Regions from separate parts of the Devosia rhizosphaerae genome, predicted to be linked through region 1. Evidence: riboswitches for the same ligand, from Rfam matches in the RefSeq annotation. Region 1 holds a riboswitch; the other holds the start of a gene.
What was found. Region 1 has a riboswitch for thiamine pyrophosphate ahead of QOV41_RS03580 (YkoF family thiamine/hydroxymethylpyrimidine-binding protein). Riboswitches for the same ligand answer to the same signal wherever they lie in the genome.
Positions count from the first base shown of each region.

Region 1 (10,668 bases):
ACTGCATCTGGGTTCGGGTCAGGGCATCAAGCGCGCCGAAGGGTTCGTCGAGCAGGAGCATGGAGCGCTGCTGGACGACAGTACGCAGCAAGGCGGCGCGCTGACGCATGCCGCCCGAAAGCTGGGCGGGATAGTGGTTTTCAAAGCCGGCAAGGCCGAATTCGCCAAAGAGCGGCGCGACCTTGGCGTGGGCGGCTTGACGGCTGACGCCCTGGATTTCAAGGCCAAGCGTCGTATTGTCGATGATGCGCCGCCAGGGCATGAGCGCATCGCCCTGCGGCATGAACGCGAACCGGTGTTGCGCTGGGGTGAGGGGTTGGCCATCGAGCAGCATCTCGCCAGCATCGGGCGTAGTCGCGCCGGTGAGCAATTGCAGGATGGTGGATTTGCCGGCGCCGGAAGGGCCAAGGATGGAGACGAATTCGCCCGGTTGCACGCTGAGGCTGACATCGGCGAGGACGTCAGTGGGGCCGAAGCTCTTGCGCAGGTTTTTAAGGTCAAGGCGGGCCGGGCTCATGGGCGGCTTTCCGTCAGGCGAGCCCACGGCATGGCGGCGCGTTGCAACAGCACGGTTGCGCTGAACAGTAGCAGCGTAAGCGTGGCGCTGACAAAGACCGCGGCGAGCACAAGATCGGGTCGGAAATTGTTCTTGGCATTGAGGATGTAAATGCCCAGGCCCCGGGCCGCGCCGGCATATTCGGCAAAGATGGCGCCGACCACCGCATAGGTGATCGAGATGCGCAGGCCCGCAAAGAAATAGGGCAAGGCGGAGGGCAGCCGAGCCATGACGAAGATGCGCCAGCGGGAGGCACCCATGGAGGCAAGGAGCGCCGAGATATTGTGGTCGGTGGCTTCATAGCCCTGGGCGAGGGCCACCAGCATGGGGAAGAAGGTGACGAGCGCCACCAGAACTATCTTGGGTGTGAGGCCGAAGCCGAACCACAAGACAATCAGCGGCGCGATGGCCACGAGCGGCAGGGTTTGGGTGATAATGAAGACGGGAAACAAAGCCCGGCGTAGCGGCCGGAAAAAATCAATGAGGATCGAGAAAACAAAGGCGGCAGTGAGCGAAGAAGCAAAGCCGAAGGTCGTGGCCTGAAGCGTTGCGAGGGTGTGGCGAGCGAGGGCCTCGCGCTGCTCGAAACCCTGGACGATGATGCGCGACGGCGCGGGCAAAGCGGTTGCGGAAATGCCCGAAAGCTGCACATAGGCTTCCCAGCCCAGGATCAGTGTGGAGACCGAGGCTACGGCCGGTCCGGCATGGCCGAAGAGGCGCGCGAGCAGGCCCGGCAAGGCGGCGTTCGACATGAATCGGCCTTCCTGTTCAGCGGGCGCTGGGGCTGTTGGCCGAAACCGTCAGGTCGATGGTGACATGGCCCTCCGGTGGGCCGAAGCGGCAGAAAACCTGCTCAATGGTGGCAAAGAGGGCACCGGTATCGCCATTGAGCTTGGTGGCGAAATGCTTGGACTTCTCGAACGTACCCGACTGCTTGAGAAAGTCGATGCAGCCATAGATTTCGTCCATGTGGTTGCCCTGCCCCAACACGTAAAGCGAGAGCTGGGCGACCGAAAACACGTCCATGTCGGGGGCATTCTGCACCGCGGCCAGCGCTGTCGTCTGCCGTTCGGCCAAGGGCGCGACCGGGCCATCGAAATGCGACGAAGCGCAGATGGCATCGTCGGGCTCGCCGGGACAGCCGCGCGAAAGGGTAGCCGAAAGGACACAATGTTTGCCGCTGCGCGCGGCGGCGCTGAACAGGTCGCGCATGGCCGGGAACAGCACTTCTGGGGGACCGACCAGCAGCGTCGCGATATCGTCGGTCTCGATGCGCAACTGCTCGCGATAGGGATCGAGCGCGGACAAGGCGCTCGTGATGACGCCGACGAAGTCGTCGGTCATGGGATATAGGGAAATCTGTGCGCCAGAAAACATCGCCCGCCTCGCTCCGCTGGTATTACCCAGATCAGCTATAGGGTCCGAAGGCTATCTGCCCTCATCTCAGCCCCGACCTACGGAGCACCCCTGTGGATGGCCACACCTTATGCGCTGAAGTTCCTCAAATGCAAGCCTTCTCAACGGGGTCCATCTGAGCCGATCAAACGTAATTCGCGCAAACGATAAAGTCCGCGCCGTCATCTTCCTGGTGCACGGGCTGGGCGCATCCAGCGAGCAGTTCCACGCTGAGGCGATTGCCTTTTCTCGCCAGGGCCACCGCGTCCTGGTGCCAGATCTCCGCGGGCATGGCTTGTCTGGGGTACCCGCCAAAATTGATCCTACGGGCTTCACAGGTCCGGCGCTGGCGCAGGACCTGCTCGATATCCTGGACCAGGCTGGCGCCGGTCAGGTGCACTGGGTCGGCAATTCGCTGGGGGGCATCCTGGCTCTCTATCTCCTCGGCACGCCGGCCGAGAAGCGACTGGAGACGCTGGCGCTGTTCGGCACCTGCTTCTCCCTCGACTTGCCGGCGGCGACCTCGCTGGCACTGCGCCTAGTCTTCCTGCCGGGAGCGCCGGTGATCGCCTGGTTAACGGCACGCGGCACCACCAGGAGCCCTCAGGGCGGGGCAATCATCAAAAAGGCAATGCGCCAGTTCAATGTCGTAGCCGGCGCGGCAATCACCGCCAATATCCGCCGCTATGATTTCCTGGAAAGTGCCCGGGCATTCAACCCGCCCTTGCTGGTGCTTAGGGGTGGGCGCGATCGAGCCGTCAACCTGCGCCTCAAAGGTGATATGGAGAAGCTCCTAGATTCTCCCAATCTCAGATTCGTCGAGCTGAAGCGGGGCGGCCATTGTGCCAATCTGGATGTGCCGGTGCAGTGGCGAACCTCTTTGCTGGGCCACTGGACGCATCAAAGGAGTGCGGATGGAAGAAACCAAGCACCTGATCGACGCGCGTCGTCTGTATAGCGAGCTGATGGCCAGCCAAAGCAGTTCTGACGACCCGCGGCTGCAACGGATCTTCGAAACAGTGCCGCGCGAGGCCTTTCTGCCACCAAACTGTAGAGCTCGTCGAGGAACTCGGCGGATCGCCTATTGCCTACTGTGCTGTGCAGTGGGGGAAACCGACATCGCCGTCATGCTTGCACCAAGCGAGGAGCCGCTCGAAGGCAAAGCTGTTAGACTGGCGGCCAAGCCGACCAGTCTGCACCTGTTTGACCGCATAACGGGCAAACGGCACGAAACGCAGGTGCTGTACTCCAACAACGCTAGAGCTCCGGCATTGGCAGTGTAACGGAGCGCCAGCAAAAACTGCGATCTGCGGACAAGTCGGTTGGGCCGCCCGAGCGCGACCAGTCCGCTTGCCATCCCCTCGTTGTCCTTGATGGCCTTCCGCATGTTGCAATTTAGGGGATGTGGAGCTTCGCGCTTCCCAAGAGCGGCTTGGTCCTATTGGGGACCAAGCCCCCCTCGATGCAGCAAGGATCGGGCACAGGACGGCAAATGATCGATAACGCCCCACCTGGGGCAACCTTCCATCTTAAGCAGAAGGTGGCGCTCAAACCTGCCTCGGCAGCTATCAAGCCGCGCCGAAAGTGTATGGAAAGTAGATCAAGAACGGCTTGGAGCAGATGATCCGTCGCATGACGCCCGACTGGCGGACCCGGCTCGCCGAGCTGCCAGCGCCGACGATTGGAACAGCCCGTCTCATGATCAGAGCGATCCCGATTACCTATGCTTTCGGGAGCCAAAGGCGGAATAGCAGGCGTTCAGCCAAATCTGGCCCGATGGCAGTTGCCGCCCCCCTGCAGTCATTCCTGCTGATTACGTGGTTGCCCATTTTATTAGCTACCGCTCAACAACACATGACCATTCCCAAAGAGGGCTGCAGGCGGCGTGGCCGCCTCCATAGGGCCGGTTCAGCTTCGCCCCGGTGTCACCGGCTGCAAGGTGTCGGCATCAAAGAACAGCATGCTCGTGCCGCCATGCCCGTTCGGGACCCAGGCGCGGATGAGACCGCTCCATTCTTCTACGCCAGTGGTTTGCACGCCCCGGTCGCGAAGCGCAGTTTCAATGGCGAACTTGGAGCGGCCATGGATGGTGTCTTCGTCGTCGCTTTCGTTGGCGAAGGCAGGGGCGGCGCCCATACCGGTTATGCGAGCGGGCATATCGGCGCGTAGATGGCGAAGGTGCTCAACGACTGATCACGTGATTTAATGGTCAAGACCCGCTAGCGACTCGGTCGAGACGTGCGCGATCTAGGCCGTGCGACGGCACCGATTACTTAACCGAGGATGTACTTGGGCCAGGCGACAGCCCTTTCGGATGGAGGGGCTGGGGGTTACCCCCCAGTCCTTTCAGGGGGTGCTCCCGGTGTTAGCGAGCAGAGCCGCCATCGATAATGAAACCATTCAATTTATGAGGTTTCAAATGCGAACGCTGACCATGCTCGCCACGCTGGCAATAACGCTCACCGGCCCGGCCCTGGCACAACAGGCTGAGCTCTCACCGACGCCAGAGCCTGCGGAAAAGAGGCTCCAACAGCAAGACGTCGACACTTGGCTCGACGGTATCGTGCCCTATGCTCTCAAGGCCGGTGACATTGCCGGCGCTGTGGTCTCGGTCGTCGCTGACGGCGACGTCCTTACGACCAGGGGTTATGGAGTGGCCGATGTCGGCACTGGCAAGCCAGTCGATCCGATGCGAACGCTGTTCCGCGCGGGGTCCGTGTCCAAGCTGATGACCTGGACGGCCGTGATGCAACTGGTTGAGCGCGGAGCACTCGACCTTGACACCGACGTCAACAGCTATCTCGATTTCATCATTCCGCCATTCGAGGGACAGCCCATCACTCTGCGGCAGATCATGACTCACACGGCGGGCTTCGAAGAACAACTCAAGCACGTCATCACATTCGATCCGCAAGCCGTGGTGCCTTTCGAGGACCTCGTCAGGGACTTCATCCCGGCGCGCATCTTCGCCCCGGGGACCACGCCCGCCTACTCCAACTATGCCACCGCGCTCGCCGGCTACATCGTTCAGCGCGTTTCGGGGGAGCCGTTCGGCGAATATGTCGACGAGAACATCTTCACGCCACTCGATATGGAGAGCGCGACCTTCTCGCAGGACCTGACGGAGGCGCAGCTCAGCGACCTCTCCCATGGCTATCACACAGCCAGCGGCCAGCCGACGCAGTTCGAATTGGCAGCCGCGTCGCCGGCTGGGGCACTTACTGTCACCGCTCCCGACATGTCCCGCTTCATGCTGGCGCATCTGAATGAAGGTCGTTTGGGCGAAGCGCAAATCCTTGAGCCCGAAACAGCGCGGCTCATGCACGAGCGAGCCTTCGCCAGCATTCCGGCGCTCAACGGCATGACCCTCGGGTTCTACGAGAATTCAATCAACGGGCATCGCGTGATCAGCCATGGCGGCGACACCCAGACCTTCCATTCCGACGTCAATCTGTTCATCGACGAAGGCGTCGGCGTTTTTGTCTCCATCAACAGCACCGGCGAGAACGAGGCGGCCTATGATCTGCGGGCCCTGTTGTTCTCGGAATTCGCCGATCGCTACTTTCCCGGTGAAGATGCGCCGCTGTCTACCGACATTGGGGAGGGAAATGCCCATCGCCTAGTCGGCCAGTGGACGGCGTCGCGCCGCTCCGACACAAGCTTCATTAGCCTGGCCGAACTCTTGGAGCCGACAGTCATCAGTGTGACTGAAGATGGCAAGCTGCAGGGAACCAACCTGCCCATCATCGGTGCCGATATCCACGAATGGATTGAAGTGGAGCCATTCGTCTGGCAGTCGAGCAACAGCCACGAACGCATTGCAGCGATCGTCGACGAAACGGGTGCAGCCCGCTTCAGCCTCGACACCATGGCGCCGACCATGGTGTATGATCCGGTACCATGGCAGCGCTCGGTAAGCTGGCTCCTGCCTGCCCTCCTCGCGAGCCTAGGGGTTCTGGCGATTGCTGCCGCACAATGGCCTGCTGCCGCTTTGATCCGCCGGCGTTATGGCGCGCCGCTTGCGCTGCCCGTTGGCGCTCGTGTGGCCTATCACGGGCTGCGCGCATCGGCCTTGGTGATCGTCGTTGCGTTCGCGGGCTGGATCGCGATGCTGACGGCGATGTTCAACGACCTGAGCCTGCTGAGCACCAGGACCGATCCTTTGGTGATGACACTGCAGGCCCTGACGGTGATCGGATCGTTTGGCCTGGGCGCCAGCGCCGCAGCCAATGCCGCCTACGCTATTCGTGATCGGCGAGGCGTGTGGTCGATCATCGTCGCCATCACTTTTGCGCTCGCCTCAATCGGGGTGATCTGGACGGCATTCGTCTACAACCTGCTGAAAATCGGCGTGAGCTACTAGGAGGGGATGATGAACCAGAAGGCACAACCCACTCCCCCGACTTTTGTGAAAACAATGACAGCTACCTTCCGCTCGCTCTTCAGTCGCGAGCGGTGGGCGCCGGTGCCGCGCCAGAGCCTGTTCCTGTTGACCGCCTTGCCGCTGGCTCTCACGGTGCCAGTGCTGATGATAGTGCTGGTTTCGGTCGGCGCTGGTTTGACCGTGCTAGGCATTGGTCTCATTCTGCTTTTCGCCGCAGCAGGATTGGCTCGCTGGTTCGGGGCGCTGGAGATCCAGCGCCTCACCTGGGCGGGTGCCGTGGCAATCGAGCCGCCGAGCTGGCCGGACTTCAACGACCAGGGCTGGTGGCAGCGTATTAGGTTGGTTCTGCTCGACGGCCACCAGTGGAGCTATATCGTCCATAGTGGGCTCTACCTTGCGCTGGGCACTTTCACCGGCAGCTTGGCTCTCGTCTGGATCGCCACCATTGTGAATGGCGCCACGCGGTGGATCTGGAACGACTGGGCCGTGATGCTGTCGCGAGAGATCACCGACCCGATAGTTTGGTGGCCGACGGTTTGGACGCCCCCGCCCTTCGTGCATGGCGCCCTCACGGTCCTTGCCTATTCCGTGCTCGGCGCTGCCGCGGCAGCCGGGCTGCCGTGGTTCACCCGGACTATGGTTGCGCTTCATGACCGCATTGCGAGGGTGTTCCTTGGGAGGTACAGCCCCGAGGAACTCGATGCCCAGATGGCAGGCCTGCGCAGGTCCCGGCAGTCGGGGGTGGCCGCCGAGGGCCGGACGCTGCGCAAGCTTGGCAGCGACCCCAAGGGCGCTGCCGAATTGCTCGCGGAAGCAGGGCGCCGATCAGCTCTGACCCTCGACGAACTGCGGAGCCTGGTGCGAGGGTTGGCTCCTCCGATTTTGCAGGATCGGGGACTGACAGCAGCTTTGGCGGCACTGGCCGAGCGCAATTCGATCCCCACCACCGTCTCGACGGCATTGGATCCTAGTATCGAGATCCCGCCCGCTGTGCAGCAGGGCATCTACTTCGTGGTCGCGGAACTTCTGGCCAACACCACAAAGCATAGCGGCGCAAATCAGGTCACCATTGCCTGTGGGACGGAGTCAAATGGGCAGACGATCGCCGTGACGATCGCTGATGACGGAGCCGGCGGCGCAAGGATGGTGCCTGGGCATGGGCTTGCTGGAATCGCCGAAAGGATCGAGGGCCTCGGAGGTCAGTTCTCAGTGGACAGTCCGCGAGGTGGTCCCACTTCGGCCACCCTGCGCATCCCGTCCAGGCTCTCATGAAACGGATGATCGCCAGTCGATAGCTGCAGGATTGCCGATCGTGAAGGCGGTCGCCTCCGAACTTCCGAAAACGCTCGTTGAGCGAAGTCGATGATTGAGCAACTCACATTTGCCCATGGAACGCATTTCGAAAGCGTGTGAGCACGAATAAGCCAAATCTCCGAGAGTACATACTCCCACCAGAGTAGTCCTCAACTCCCGCTGGCGGATGTGCCCCCCGATCATCACCGTCATGATGATGCCTTGGACCACTCATCGGAAGCCGCGTCTCACATGGACTTATGGAACCAGATCATCTCTCCACTTCTGGGGTCGCCCTGGATTTACGTGCTGATCTTCGCATTCGTCCTCATCGACGCCTTCTTCCCGCCAATACCGAGCGAGGTGGTCGTCGTCGCTCTTGCTGCGCTGTCGGCGTCAACAGGGACGCCCGAAATGTACCTGCTCATAGCAGCAACCGTAGCGGGCGCCGTGTGCGGCGACAATATAGCCTATCTTTTCGGCAGGTTTCTTGGGCAAGAGCGGATCAGTGGGTCGAAATGGCAAATGGTGGCCCGCGCCAGTATGTGGGCGCGTAAGGAACTCAATCGGCGACCCGTGCTGATCATCCTGACGGCGCGCGAGATCCCGGTCGGCCGGACAGCGGTGAACATAACCGCAGGAGCGACCGGCTTTCCATGGCATAGGTTCGCACCGATCTCGGCCATCGCCGGTGCGGCTTGGGCCGGTTACACTTTTCTGATCGCGGTGTTTGCGGGGGTCTGGTTCGACAAAAACCCCATTCTCGCGATGACGGTCGCAGTGCTCCTCTCGTTTATGGCCGGCTTCTGCATCGATCGAGCGTTCCATCTGCTCTCGAACGGCGCCCGATAGTGCACGCCGTGGATTGGGTGGCATTTGCCTTTTCGACTTGGTTTGGCCTTGGTCTTTCACCGATCGTCCCCACGCTGGCAGCGGTTTTTTCGATCCTCCCTGTCTATTGCGCTTTCGGCCAAAGACCTCCGATCTTCTGGCCATTTACTCTCGGCATCATTCTCGTTGGCTGGTGGGCTTCGTATCAGTCAGAACGATCAACCGGCATCGCCGACGATGGCCGTATCGTCGTGGACGAGGTGGCGGGTGCGGCCTTGTTGCTGACTTTCGTGCGTCCTCGCGACCATTGGCAGATCATTCTCCCGCTTATCGGCTATCTGGTTGTCGACGGGATCAAGCCATGGCCGATGTCGGCGATGGAGGCGCTGCCGGGCGCCTATGGCGTGATGGGCGATGACTTGGTCATTGCTGTGCTGGTCGGCGCATTCCTCGTTCCTATGCGCGTCTGGCAAGCGCGGCGCAACTGAACCGCCACATCGCACCGGTATGACCGGCTTGTCATTTCAATGCGTTGGGCCGCTATCGATCGTTCGCACGGATGGCAGGTTCGAGTAAGCCGATCGATGAGTGACCCAGATTGGGCGAGATCGCCCAGACCGTGGTCCGATCGGCGCAACTGCTTTGACTCAGCCCAGTGGCTTGCCAGGCTCCTTCTTCGGCGCCCTCCTTGGGAACGAGGTTCTCGAGCGGGTGTACTCCGGTGGGAGTAGGCCTCACATCCCGCGGGCGGATGCGGCCACTGTCGGCGGCCAATACCTTGATGGGAGACACAAACCTCGGAGCACATCTGACATGAAACCAACCGACAAACCGCAAAAGAACCTCGCAATGGGACGCCGCACATTTCTGGGCGGAGCGGCTGCACTTGGTGTTGGTGCCGGACTGGCCGCGCCGGCCATTGTCACCCGCGCCGCCGCGGCCGAATCGGTCATCGCCTTGCGGGACCAGGACCTGAAATTCATTGCCACGGAAGAGACCTATACCACCGACGAATTGATCGCACTGAATGCGATCAACGATGAACACGTGGAGTATCTCGAGGGGACCGGTCTTCTCGAAATCGGCCCTGACCGCATCGCCAAGATGGACGAGGCGGGGATTAATGTTCAGATCCTCTCCGCACATACACCGGGCGTGCAAGATGTCCCCGGTCAGGAAGGCATCGATTTTGCGTACCGTCTCAACAAGATGATCGCCGAGGGCCCGATGGCCACCTATCCCGGGCGCTATCAGGCCTATGCAACCCTTCCTCTGCAGGACCCCGAGGCATCAGCGGACGAACTTGAACGCGCCGTTCGGGAAGATGGCTTTGTGGGAGCCATGACCAATGGATTCATCGGAGAAAAATTCCTCGACCATCCCGACTTTGACCCCCTGCTGGCGCGTGCCGAAGCACTTGGTGTGCCCATTTACCTGCATCCGGGTTACCCACCTGAAGCAGTCTATGATATCTATTACCGCACGACACGGCCAGGCGATGACCAGACGTTCCAGAACTACATTTTCAGTGGTTCAGGCTATGGATGGCACCAGGAGGCCCTTACGCAATGCCTTCGACTGATCTTCACGGGGACGTTCGACAGGTTCCCTAAACTGCAGATGATCCTCGGCCACATGGGAGAGGGGCTTCCCTTCTACTACGAGCGCATCGTGGGGGATATGAGCGAATCCACCGAAGGTTCACTGGACAAGCCGCTCGGGCAATACTTCAGCGACAATTTCTGGTACACCACCAGCGCCTTCTTCCAGGATGAACTGCTCCACCTTTTGCTGAGGTACATCAGTGTGGATCGGGTAATGTTCGGCACCGACTATCCGTTCGCCGACATGAAGCAGGGAACCGACTGGTTCCGGGCGGTAGATTTGCCTCGTGAGGCCAAGGAGAAGATCGCATTCCGCAATGCGGAAAAGCTGTTCGGCATAAAGGTCTGACGCGTCCGAAACCGGTGGTTTCGGTGGCGGCAGGGTCGACACCGGATATCGTGTTGGCTGTATCCTCAGGATACAGCCAATAGCATTGAACATCGCTGCATCTTCGCCAAGCAATCTTGTCCGCTGTCGTTGGGTGCAAGCCAGACCTGCTCTCCGGGGCGGCAGATGGCCGTGGCGAGACGGCGATGCATGTTCCAGAATGTGCTCCAGTGTTTGCGCCCCACCCTCCTATACTTGCAGCTGGTGTCTGGCGCCT
Region 1 covers NZ_CP126539.1:725,510-736,177, reverse strand. Annotated here, with positions in the region: gene QOV41_RS03590 (ABC transporter ATP-binding protein) at 1-517, opposite strand, end outside; gene QOV41_RS03585 (ABC transporter permease) at 514-1,308, opposite strand; gene QOV41_RS03580 (YkoF family thiamine/hydroxymethylpyrimidine-binding protein) at 1,325-1,933, opposite strand; TPP riboswitch at 1,924-2,035, opposite strand; gene QOV41_RS03575 (alpha/beta fold hydrolase) at 2,088-2,909, shown strand; gene QOV41_RS03570 (hypothetical protein) at 2,866-3,234, shown strand; gene QOV41_RS03565 (hypothetical protein) at 3,860-4,108, opposite strand; gene QOV41_RS03560 (serine hydrolase domain-containing protein) at 4,371-6,314, shown strand; gene QOV41_RS03555 (sensor histidine kinase) at 6,369-7,607, shown strand; gene QOV41_RS03550 (DedA family protein) at 7,881-8,480, shown strand; gene QOV41_RS03545 (phosphatidylglycerophosphatase A family protein) at 8,480-8,947, shown strand; gene QOV41_RS03540 (amidohydrolase family protein) at 9,273-10,412, shown strand.

Region 2 (10,668 bases), 260 kb from region 1:
GCTTCGGCTGATCCGGCGGTACTCGCCGGGAGCCAGTCGCTGCTGTTGGAAGCCAGCGCTAATGGCCAGAGCGGCGCGGTTCCGTTCTCCGGGACGGTGGAATGGAGCCAGGGCACCGACGAACTGGGACTGCCGACACTGGTCGGCAGTGCGAGCATTCCGGCCCGAAATCTCGGCGTCAACATCACCATCCGCAAGAACTCGGACCCGAGCCTTCCCGCCAGCCACCTCATGGAAGTCGATTTCGACGTCAGCGATAGCTTCATCGGCGGCACGATTGCCAATCTGCCGGGGGTCTTGCTCAAGGATCAGGAACTGGTCCCGGGCACGCCGCTCGTGGGCGCTTCGGCGCGCGTCGTAGGGAACTCCTTCCTCTTTGCCCTCAGCGCTTCACCCGACGACGCCGCGACGAACACCCAATTGCTCGAAGATCGACGTTGGCTGGATCTGGCGGTGGTCTATGGGACCGGCCGCAATGCCATCCTCACCCTGGAAAAGGATGAAGATGCGCAGGAGCTGTTCCAAGAAGTGTTTGCTAGCTGGGAGAGCTAAGCCAGCTCCACCAACCGGCCCCCATTGAGGTGATACTGACGATTGGCAATCGCAGCGATGTCATCGCTGTGATGGCTGACGAGAATGGTGTGCCAGCCATGCCTTACCGTGAGGTCGCGCACCAGCTCCCGGATGACGCCTCGGGTATCGTCATCAAGTGCGGAGAAGGGCTCGTCGAGCAGCAGCACCGGTCGTTCGCGCAGCAAGGTCCGCGCCAACGCCACCCGCTGTTTCTGGCCTCCTGAAAGCGTCGCTGCCGGTTGGGCGCCGATCCCCTTTAGCCCCACCTCGCTCAGCGCTGAGGCAATGGCCCTCTGTGCTTCTGCCCTTGGGGTGCTACGCGGCAAGCCCAAAACGACGTTCTTGGCGGCCGAGAGGTGATCGAACAAGCTCTCGGACTGCAGGAGTAGTGAGACGGGTCGCTGCTCCGGCTCAAGGGGAAGCAGGTCACGCCCGTCCAGCGCCAACTCGCCAGATATTGGGCGCTGAAATCCGGCGATTAGATCGAGCAATGTCGACTTGCCCGAACCGCTGGCGCCCGAGACTGCGGTCACCGCGCCAGGTTCGGCAGAGAAGCTGAACTGGTATGGACGTGCCTGCCCTAGATAGGCGAAGGTGAGCGAATTAGCGCGCAGCATTGGCGAGCCTTTCGAAGAGTTTGGGCAGGCCGATGAAGGCTACGATGGTGCCCACGAGGAGAATGGCGGCGATCCCACCCGCGTCATTGCTGCGATAGGCCCCCAAGGCGCGGAACATCATCAGAGGCAAGGTCTGGAAGTCTTGTGTGCCGAAGAGCGCGATCACGCCCAGATCGCCCAGCGAGAAGCAGAAGGCAAGTGCCAGCATGATGCCCAGATCACGGCCGATCAGGGGGTACTCGATGGCCCGGAACTGCTGCCATCCGGTCAGGCCCAGCGAACGGATGAGCTTGCCCCGGGTCCGGTTTATCGCTTCGAGCGGCGGCCCCAGGGTTGCCATGGCGAAGGGCAGGGCAAGCAGGCTGTTGCCCAGGATCACCACTGCAGGCGCCGCATGCGCCGGAGCGATCCCAAAGGCTCGCACCAGGAGGAAGAAGCCAAGCGCCAATACCACCGCGGGAACGGCCAGATAGGCAAAGGCCGGAGTTCCCAGCGCGGTCCGCAGTCCGCCATTGCTGGTGCCTGCGCGGCCCAGAGCCAACGCCAAAGCCAGGGCAAGCGTCAGGAGGGCGGAGGCCGTGCCGATGCCCAAGCTGCTCAACGCGGCCCACCAGAAGGTGGGTCGTGAAAGCAGCGAGATCATGTCAGGTCCGATGCCGTCGACGAGAACAGCGATGAGCGGGAGCAGGAAGGCAAGAAGACAGAGCGTCAGCACAATGGCCTGCAGCAGGCGGGCCAAGCCGGCATCGCGCCAGCGCGGTAGTGTGGAGGAACCAAGACTCGTGGTGATCGGCGCCATGGCCGAGGCCGCCAGAATAACTGCCGAGCAGATGGCGATCTGCGTCGCCGCCAGCCGCACGGCACCGGTCAGATCGAAATCTTGTCGGACGGCGGCATAGATCGCCACTTCCAGCGTCTGGTTGGCGGGACCACCGCCCAGCATCAAGACAATTGGAAAGCTGGTAAAGGCAAGGAGAAAGATGATGGCCGCGAGGCCCGGCACCGTGCCGCGCAACGCCGGCCAGTCAATGATGCGGAAGCGCGCCCAGGCCGATAGCCCCAGCGATTGGCCGGTCTTAAGCCGCGCGTCGGGTATGGCGTCGAGACGCGCGAGCATGATGCGTGCGGTAAAGGCCGCATCGAGAATGACATGGGCAAAGAGAATGCCCGAGAGCCCAAATGCCGGGTTACCGATCGGCGCCCCGAACAAGGCTTCGCTGAGCTGATTGATCCAGCCATTCCGGCCCCAGATGGAGAGGAGCCCGAACGCCACCACCATGCCCGGCGTAACGATGGCCGAGGCAAACAGCGCCACCACCAGCTCGCGGCCAAAAAAGCGCAGTCGGTTCAGCGCCCAGGCCAAGCCCATGCCCACAACCAGCGAGATGATCGTGGTCAGCCCCGCCTGGATGGCGGTCATCCGCACCAGATGGGCGATGTCGAGCCTGGAAGATCCGGAGCCTTGGTCCGTTGCCGCGGCGAGGATCGACCAGAGCAGCAGCCCGATCAGCGCGCCGATGGCAAGCGCCAGCCCGGTGGCCACCGCGACCCGCAGGGGGCGTCGCGGCAGCGTTCCGGCCAGTGGGGAAACGGCCATGGGATGCCTACTGGATGGCGGTCAGCATCTCGTCGATCCAGGCCTGCCGGTTGGATTCGATTTCCGCGTCGGAGAGGTTCAGCGTCTCTTCTGGCTGCGGCAGCTCGGCAAAAGCCTGATCGATTTCTGCATCGCTTTCCACCGGGAACATCCAATTGTTCATGGCGATGATTACCTGCGCGTCAGGCGACACGAGATAGTCAAGGAATTCGCGCGCGAGCTCCTGATTGTCCGACGACTTGAGAATGCCGGCGACTTCCACCTGGGCGAAGTGCCCTTCCTCGAACAGCGCCGCTGCGATGCTCGCATCGTCCTCGGCGATGATGTGGTAGGCCGGCGATGTGGTATAGCTCAGCGCCATGTCCGCTTCCCCGCTGAGGAAGAGGTCATAGCTTTCGCTCCATTCGCGGGTGACAGTGAGGATATGGGGCGCCAGGCCCTCCCAGATCTCCGCCGCGCGATCGCCGTAAGCGGCCTTGATCCAGAGTACGAGCCCGAGGCCCGGCGTCGCCGAACGGGGATCCTGCACGACGATCTTGAAGTCCTCGGGCAGCGCAATCAGTTCCTCGAAGGAGCTGGGTGGATTATCGACGCTGTCGGTGTCGTAGACAAAGGCGAAGTGGGAATAGTCGAACGGCACGAACTGCTCGTCCGACCACGCCTGCGGCAGGTCGAGGCCACTGAGGTCCAGGCCATGATCGGCAAAAAGGCCGGTCGAACGCGCCTCCCCGGCAATGGCGGTATCGAGCCCCACGAGGACGTCGGCTTCGGTGGTCTCGCCTTCCAGCTGCACGCGCCGCAGCGTGCCAATGGAGCTGTCGGCCGCCACCCAGTTCACCGTGCAGCCATCGCACACCGCCTCGAAGCCTTCCTTGAGCTTGGGGCCGGGGCCCCATTCGGCGGCAAAGCCATCATAGGTGTAGACAGTGAGCGTCGGCGCGTCCTGGGCAAGGGCGGGCGCTGCAAGCAGTCCGGAAAGGACCGCAGCAATGAGGTGGGCAGATTTGACCATGGGTCATCCCTTCATCGTTTGCGGCCATGAAGAAGGGGATGCGTCAATGGCGAGGACGAAAACGAGACGCCCTTGCCATCTCGAACTTCCTCCGCCAGCATGACCTGGTTCAGGTTCAATGGGTAACTCTCAGCTCCGGAAAATCCGGAACACCCCAGCGAGACGCCCCAGACTTAATGAGACTTCCGTGACAGCACAAGGGACTATCGTCGAACAGGCCCTCGAGGTCCTTGCCTTCGCGTCGCCGCTGGCGATTGTGGGTGGCGGTGTCGTCGACCCAGCGCTCTTACGCGAATTGGCAGAGCGTGGCATTGCGCTGGTAGGAGCCGATGGTGGCGGCAACGCGATCGGTGCGGCCGGACTTACTCCGGCAGCGATCATCGGGGATCTCGATTCCCTCGTGGACCGGGCAGGGTGGGAACAGCGCACGCGCGTCATCCATATTCCCGAGCAGATCACCACCGACTTTCAAAAGGCGCTCTATTGTACCAAGGCTCCCGTGACCCTGGCGCTGGGCACCACGGGCAAGCGGCTCGATCACACGCTTGCTGCGCTCAGCGCCGTCCTGCAATTCGCCCCCAGCCGCCGCCTGCTCCTCGTCGATGAGGTTGATGTGGCGCTGGCAGTCACGGGCACCATCACCTTCGAGGCCAGGGCCGGCGAACGGGTGTCGGTCCACCCCCTTGTCCCCATCAGCTTCACCCGCTCCACCGGCTTGCTCTATCCGGTGGATGGACTGACGCTCGCAGCAGGCGGCCTTATCGGCACGTCGAACCAGGGGCTGGGCGGGCGCGTCGAGATTGTGCCGGCTTCCGATCTCCCCTGGTTATTGATCCTGGGCAAGGAACGGCTTTGGGATCTTGTCGAGATGCCAGTCGGCGCCTGAAACGAAGCAACAAAAAAGGGGGGCCGGAGCCCGCCTTCGCTAATTGAGATAGTGATCGTTACGCGTCGGCGCGCGCCGCAACCTTGACCGCGTCCTGCACCTTTTCAAAGGCGCGGACCTCGATCTGCCGGATACGCTCCCGGCTCACGTCATATTGCTGCGCCAGCTCCTCGAGCGTGGACGGATTTTCCTGCAGGCGACGCGCCTGGAAGATGGCTCGCTCACGATCGTTCAGCACGTCCATGGCGTTGTTCAGCAGACCCATGCGCTCGCGATATTCCTCGCTCTCGCCCAGCGATGTTTCCTGGTCGGGTGTGTCGTCCACCAGCCAGTCCTGCCACTCCGACGAGCCCTCATCCGCCCGCATGGGCGAATTGAGCGAAGCGTCGCCGGAAAGCCGCGCATTCATCGAGACGACGTCGTCTTCGGTGACCTTGAGCGTCGTGGCGATCTGCTTGATCTGGTCGGGGTGTAGGGCACCGTCTTCGAGCGCAGCGATCTGCCCCTTCACCTTGCGCAGGTTGAAGAACAGGCGCTTCTGCGCGGCAGTGGTGCCGATCTTGACCAGGCTCCATGAGCGCAGCACATATTCCTGGATAGCGGCGCGGATCCACCACATCGCGTAGGTCGCAAGGCGGAAGCCCTTTTCTGGCTCGAAGCGCTTCACCGCATGCATCAGTCCAACATTACCTTCCGAGATCACCTCGGAGATGGGCAGGCCATAGCCGCGATAGCCCATGGCGATCTTAGCGACGAGGCGCAAATGGCTGGTGATCAGCTTCTGGGCGGCGCCGGGGTCGGCGTGCTCCTTGTAGCGCTTGGCCAGCATGTATTCTTCATCCGGCTCCAGCATTGGGAACTTCCGGATTTCCTGAAGATAGCGGCTTAAGCCCCCTTCGGATGAGAGGACGGGAAGATTGGTTTGGGCCATATGAACGCACCCCCTTTTTGATTTCCCCCGCTGACGCGGGCGGAAGACAGTCCTATGATGTCCGTTGTCGGCCCATCGTCAGACTACGATGGATATAAGGACGCACTTGGGCGATTGTAAGAGCGAGAATCGCTACAAATGTATGACGCGGTGATCAGTTCCCGCTAACGGGCGAAAGCCTTGTTGAATGGTTCCAATGCGTCCTCCAGCTTCTGCAGGTCCTCGGGCAAAGGCGCCTCGAAGAACATCTCTTCTCCGGTTGCCGGATGCTCGAAACCGAGCTCGGCGGCATGCAGAGCTTGGCGGCCCAGCGCCTGAATGGGCGTCGCTAGCTCGGCAGGCAGACGATTGATCTTGGTGGCGTATCCAGATGCATAAACGCTGTCGGCGACCAGCGGATGCCCGATATGAGCCATGTGAACGCGGATTTGATGCGTCCGGCCGGTTTCGAGGTGGCACTCGACACGGGTGATGTCCCAGCCGGGGTCGCCAAATCTTGCCTGCACGAAGTAGTGGGTGATCGCTTCGCGTCCATCCTTGCGCACTGACTGCTTCAGGCGATTGTTGGCGTCCCGGCCCAATGGCGCGTCGACACTACCTTTAGCCGTCTCCGTCATACCCCACACAAAGGCGATATAGGCGCGATGCAGCGGTCCGGTCCTGCCATGGTCAGCGAACTGGTCGGAAAGATGCTTGTGTGCCTTTTCGGTCTTGGCGGCCACCATGACACCTGAGGTGTCGCGGTCGAGCCGATGGACGATGCCGGGCCGGCGAACGCCCCCGATCCCCTGCAAGGATGCGCCGCAATGATGGATTAGCGCATTCACCAGCGTCCCTGAGGGTGAACCCGGGGCAGGGTGGACCACCATGCCTACGGGCTTGTTGATGACGATGAGATGGTCGTCCTCGAACAGGATGTCGAGTGGGATGTCTTCGGGTTGCGGCTCGGGATCTTCAGGCGGTGGCGCGACAAGGGTGATTGTCTCGCCGGTCTTTAGCCGGTATTTGGGCTCGCTAACGACCGCGCCGTCGATGGTGACGGCGCCGGTCAGGATCAGATCCTTGATCCGGTTGCGGCTCAGGACGTCGTGCGCCTTGGCCAATACAGCGTCGAGCCGCCCGCCCGCCAGCGCCTCGTCGACGACGAGTTCGACCTCGTCGCCCTCAAACTCTAGATCGGTATTTTCGGCCATGAACGATCCTGAAATTGCCAACGAGCCGCTCTCTCCAGAGGCGGAGGCCGCGCTGCGCAAGGCGCGCCGCGCGTTCCTAATTGCGATTGGCACAATGGTTCTGGGCTTTATGGCGATTGCGTTCGCGCTTGTCTATCGGATCACGCGTGACGCGCCGCCGCCCAGCGTCGCGGAAAGAGTGGTTTTGCCCCCGGCGGCCGAAGTTGCTGCCGCGGTTGTGAGCGATGGGACGATCAATGTCACCTATCGGCTGGACGGCATCACCCATCTCGCCCTGTTCGACCGGGCTACCGGGGAATTGGTCCGCACGATCGTCATAGCCACCGAGTAGCCTAACGACTCTGGATTTCCCGCAGCGCGGTCATGCGATCCGATACGGCACCCGAGCGATCGGGGGCAGGCAGGTCGTCTTGTTTCGCTTCCGTCTGGTTTTCTGGCCCGTCATCGGCAAAGCGCTGGATGCGATCGAAAAGGCTCTCATCGCTCGGTGCGCTGGTGGGCTGGACGTCGGCGGAATAGACGATGCGGGTGACGCCCGCCGCAATGTCCCTTAACTGGTCCCGCAGCTGGTCTTCCGAAATTTTCTCCGTGCCCCAATCCGCCAAGATGCTGGCCTCCACCGTGGCCACCTTTTGGCGCACAGCGTCCAGATCGTCTTCTGCACTCAGCTCATCTGCGAGTAACCCCGGCTGGGTTTCCGTTTCTCCGGCGTCAGAGACGGGCCGGCTTTCGTCCAGCAGGGCATTTAGCCGGCTTTCGGCGCTGGCAATGCGGGCTTCGGCCGCGGCAAGCTCATCGGCATCGATGTCGTTGCCGTCGCTGCGCTTGGCAAGGGCGGCGCGCATCTGGGCAATGGCCGCGGTCGCTTCGGCACTACGCCGGTCGGAGGTTTCCAGCCGCGCGAGGAGACTATTGGCCTGTTCTTCAAGGAAGGCGGCGCGCTTGCGTTCAATCGCCAGCGTCGTTGTCAGCCGGTCGACATCCTCGTCATAGTCTCCCGACAGCACCGTTCCACCAGGCTCGGTGCCTTGCGGCAGGTCACCCCGCAGGGCTTCCCGCAAGGACTGCAACTCCGCAGTCCGCGTTTCCAGGTCGCGTTCGCGCATGCGCAGGCGCTGAGCAAAATCGGTGTTTTCGCGTTCGAGCTCCTGCACCCGGATGCGCAGATCTTCCCCGCGCGCTTCCAGGTCGGCCACGATCGAGACCAGCCGCTGGTTCTCGGCCTTGAACATGCCGGCTTCGGCACGCTTTTGATTGTAGTCGCTCAGTTCTTCGGCGAGCCGCTTGCGCAGCCCGTCAATTGTCATCTCAAGACGGCGCGTGGTCAGCGCGAACTCGGCCCGCAACTGGTCCTTGTCGGCGCGGAATTCGGCCATGGTGATGGGCGTTGCCGCCTCGATGCGACGCTTGGTCAGGCGCACGGCGCGCTTCCACACCGCCGGCATGATGATCAGGGCCATCAGCGCCGCGGCAAACAACCCCAGCGCGAAATACATGATGTTCTCGATGACCATCGCAACTCCGGACCCGCGCGGGTTCGTTACCGCAGGAATATCCCCAATGGCAACTCCGCTGGCCCAGCCACCGTGCCCCGCGCCCACCCTACTGGGTTTGCGCATGGGCGTCACCTTGGCCCTCGAACGGCTGCAGGTCAGAAGGGGTTCCAGGTAGGCTGGTTGGTGAAGTTGAGATAGCCGACATTGACGCCCAGGCGAGCGCCAACGCCAGAGCGGATCGGGATCATCACGACATTGCCGCGCTTCAGCACCGTCATGGCAAAGCCGCCCACGACATAGGCCGAGCCGTTGAGGCCGGCAAAGCGTCCCAGGGCGTCGGGAACCTGAGAGAGGTTGTAGACCAGCACCATGACCTTGGAGCCGTCGCCACCGATGTCGAAGCCGATCGATGGCCCTTGCCAGAAGATCATGTATTCACCCGCATTGCGGGTATAAAGCGTGCCCTCGCCATAGCGGGCGCCGGCAAACAGTGCCCCGCCGGCGTCCTCGCCTAGGATATAGCCATTTGGTAGCCCGAATTCGCTGACGGCGCGCTCCACCAGCGAGGCCAGACCTTGCGCCGCCGACCCGAAAAAGGCGCTGCCCTTGTCGACCAGCTCATTCCCCGAATAGGTGTCGCTGAGCGAACCCTGCGCCAGGACGGCTGGTGCCGGCGCGAGAAACCCAAGAATGGCGAACAGCAGGACGAGGCGCTTGAGCATGGTGATCTCCCAGGCGATCGGCATGGGGTTGGTAAGACCTTAAGGTCTGCTGCTGCAGACTGCCGCTACCAGCACGCCGATCAATTTGGGTCGATGATGAAGCAAACCTCTAAACAAATCTTAACCATGCTTGCCTTTGTTTTGCCGCTATTGGCCGTGCTCACGGCGGGCAGTGCCCCGGTGCGAGCCCAGTCGGTGGTGACCCTTATCGTCACGGACCCGCTCACCGGCATCGCCATTGGTGGCATGGACCCGGTGAGCTACTTCACCGAACCGTCACCGGCGCTGGGCCTCCCGGATTACGAGTTCGTCTGGCAGAACGTCCCTTGGTATTTCTCGACCCCAGCCAATCGCGACGTCTTCAGTCAGGCTCCCGAGATCTACGCGCCGCAGTTCGGTGGTCATGGCGCCATGAGCATGGCGCGCGGCTTTGTGTCGGACAGCGATCCTCGCCTCTACACCGTCTTCAAGCAGCGGCTCTATCTCTTCTACTCGGCCTCGGGCCGCGAGGCGTTCTTGCTGGCGCCGGATGCTGCCGCCATCAAAGCAGAAGAAAACTGGGCGCAGCTCTCCAAAACCCTGTCGATCAACTGATCGCGCCCGGCGCAATTTGGTGTCCCTGTTAACCGCTGAGGCTCTAATGTCGGCAAAAGTGATTCTTGCCGACACGGAGACCTTCTCATGGCCGACATCATCGAGCTCAAGGCGACGGACCTCGCCGCCATGCTGTGCAGCCGCGTCTGCCACGATCTGATCAATCCGATCGGCGCTATTGGCAACGGGCTTGAAGTGCTTGCTGACCCGGCGCAGTCTGAGATGGCCGAAGGCGCCCGCGACCTTATCGCTTCGGCTGCCAAGCAGAGCCGCGGGAAGCTTGAATTTGCCCGCCTTGCTTATGGCGCCTCTTCCACCACCGGCACCGACATCGACACGCGGGAATGCGAGCGCGTGGCGCGCATCCTCTTTGATATCGAAAAGGCCGATCTCGAGTGGAACGCGCCGCTGATCCTTTTGCCCAAGCACAAAGCCAAACTCTTCATGAACATGCTGTTGATTGCAGCCGGTTCGGTGCCGCGTGGTGGCGTGGTAACCGCTAGCATCACCGGCGAAGCCGGGCAGGAGAAATTTGAGTTCACCTCGCGTAGCGATCCGGAAAAGCGACAGAAGACGCTCGTGCCGTCCGGTGCCGCCGGTCTGCTCTCGGGCATGCCCGAAGAGGGATCAGTCGACGCGCGAGGCATTCAGCCGTTCTACACGGGCCTGCTTGCCCGCATGACCGACATGGAGATCGAGATCGGGCTCGAAGATGCGCAGTTCTATTTCCGCGCAACGCCCAAGGCCCCCGCGAGCACCGAAACCGTTCCTGAAAGTGCACCGGCTGCTACGGAATAGCGGTACAGTCCGCTAACCAATCCGTAGCATGTGCCGTTCATAATCGATTGGTGCGTCAGTCTCTGCGGAGCCCGTTTTCCGATGAAGTCCTGCCTGATTGTCGATGACTCGAGTGTGGTGCGCAAAGTGGCGCGCCGCATTCTCGAGGACATGGACTATGTGGTCGACGAGGCGGAAGACGGGCAGGAAGCCTATGATAAATGCCGGCAGCAAATGCCCGACGCCATTCTCCTGGACTGGAGCATGCCG
Region 2 covers NZ_CP126539.1:980,753-991,420, forward strand. Annotated here, with positions in the region: gene QOV41_RS04735 (hypothetical protein) at 1-552, shown strand, start outside; gene QOV41_RS04740 (ATP-binding cassette domain-containing protein) at 549-1,190, opposite strand; gene QOV41_RS04745 (ABC transporter permease family protein) at 1,177-2,787, opposite strand; gene thiB (thiamine ABC transporter substrate binding subunit) at 2,795-3,799, opposite strand; TPP riboswitch at 3,869-3,966, opposite strand; gene QOV41_RS04755 (thiamine diphosphokinase) at 3,987-4,685, shown strand; gene rpoH (RNA polymerase sigma factor RpoH) at 4,744-5,616, opposite strand; gene QOV41_RS04765 (RluA family pseudouridine synthase) at 5,781-6,809, opposite strand; gene QOV41_RS04770 (DUF6476 family protein) at 6,808-7,140, shown strand; gene QOV41_RS04775 (coiled-coil domain-containing protein) at 7,142-8,428, opposite strand; gene QOV41_RS04780 (DUF1134 domain-containing protein) at 8,461-9,027, opposite strand; gene QOV41_RS04785 (YHS domain-containing (seleno)protein) at 9,154-9,621, shown strand; gene QOV41_RS04790 (histidine phosphotransferase family protein) at 9,709-10,419, shown strand; gene QOV41_RS04795 (response regulator) at 10,501-10,668, shown strand, end outside.
Region 2: it holds a riboswitch for thiamine pyrophosphate, as region 1 does, so the genes downstream of both, thiB (thiamine ABC transporter substrate binding subunit) here and QOV41_RS03580 (YkoF family thiamine/hydroxymethylpyrimidine-binding protein) in region 1, are expected to answer to the same signal.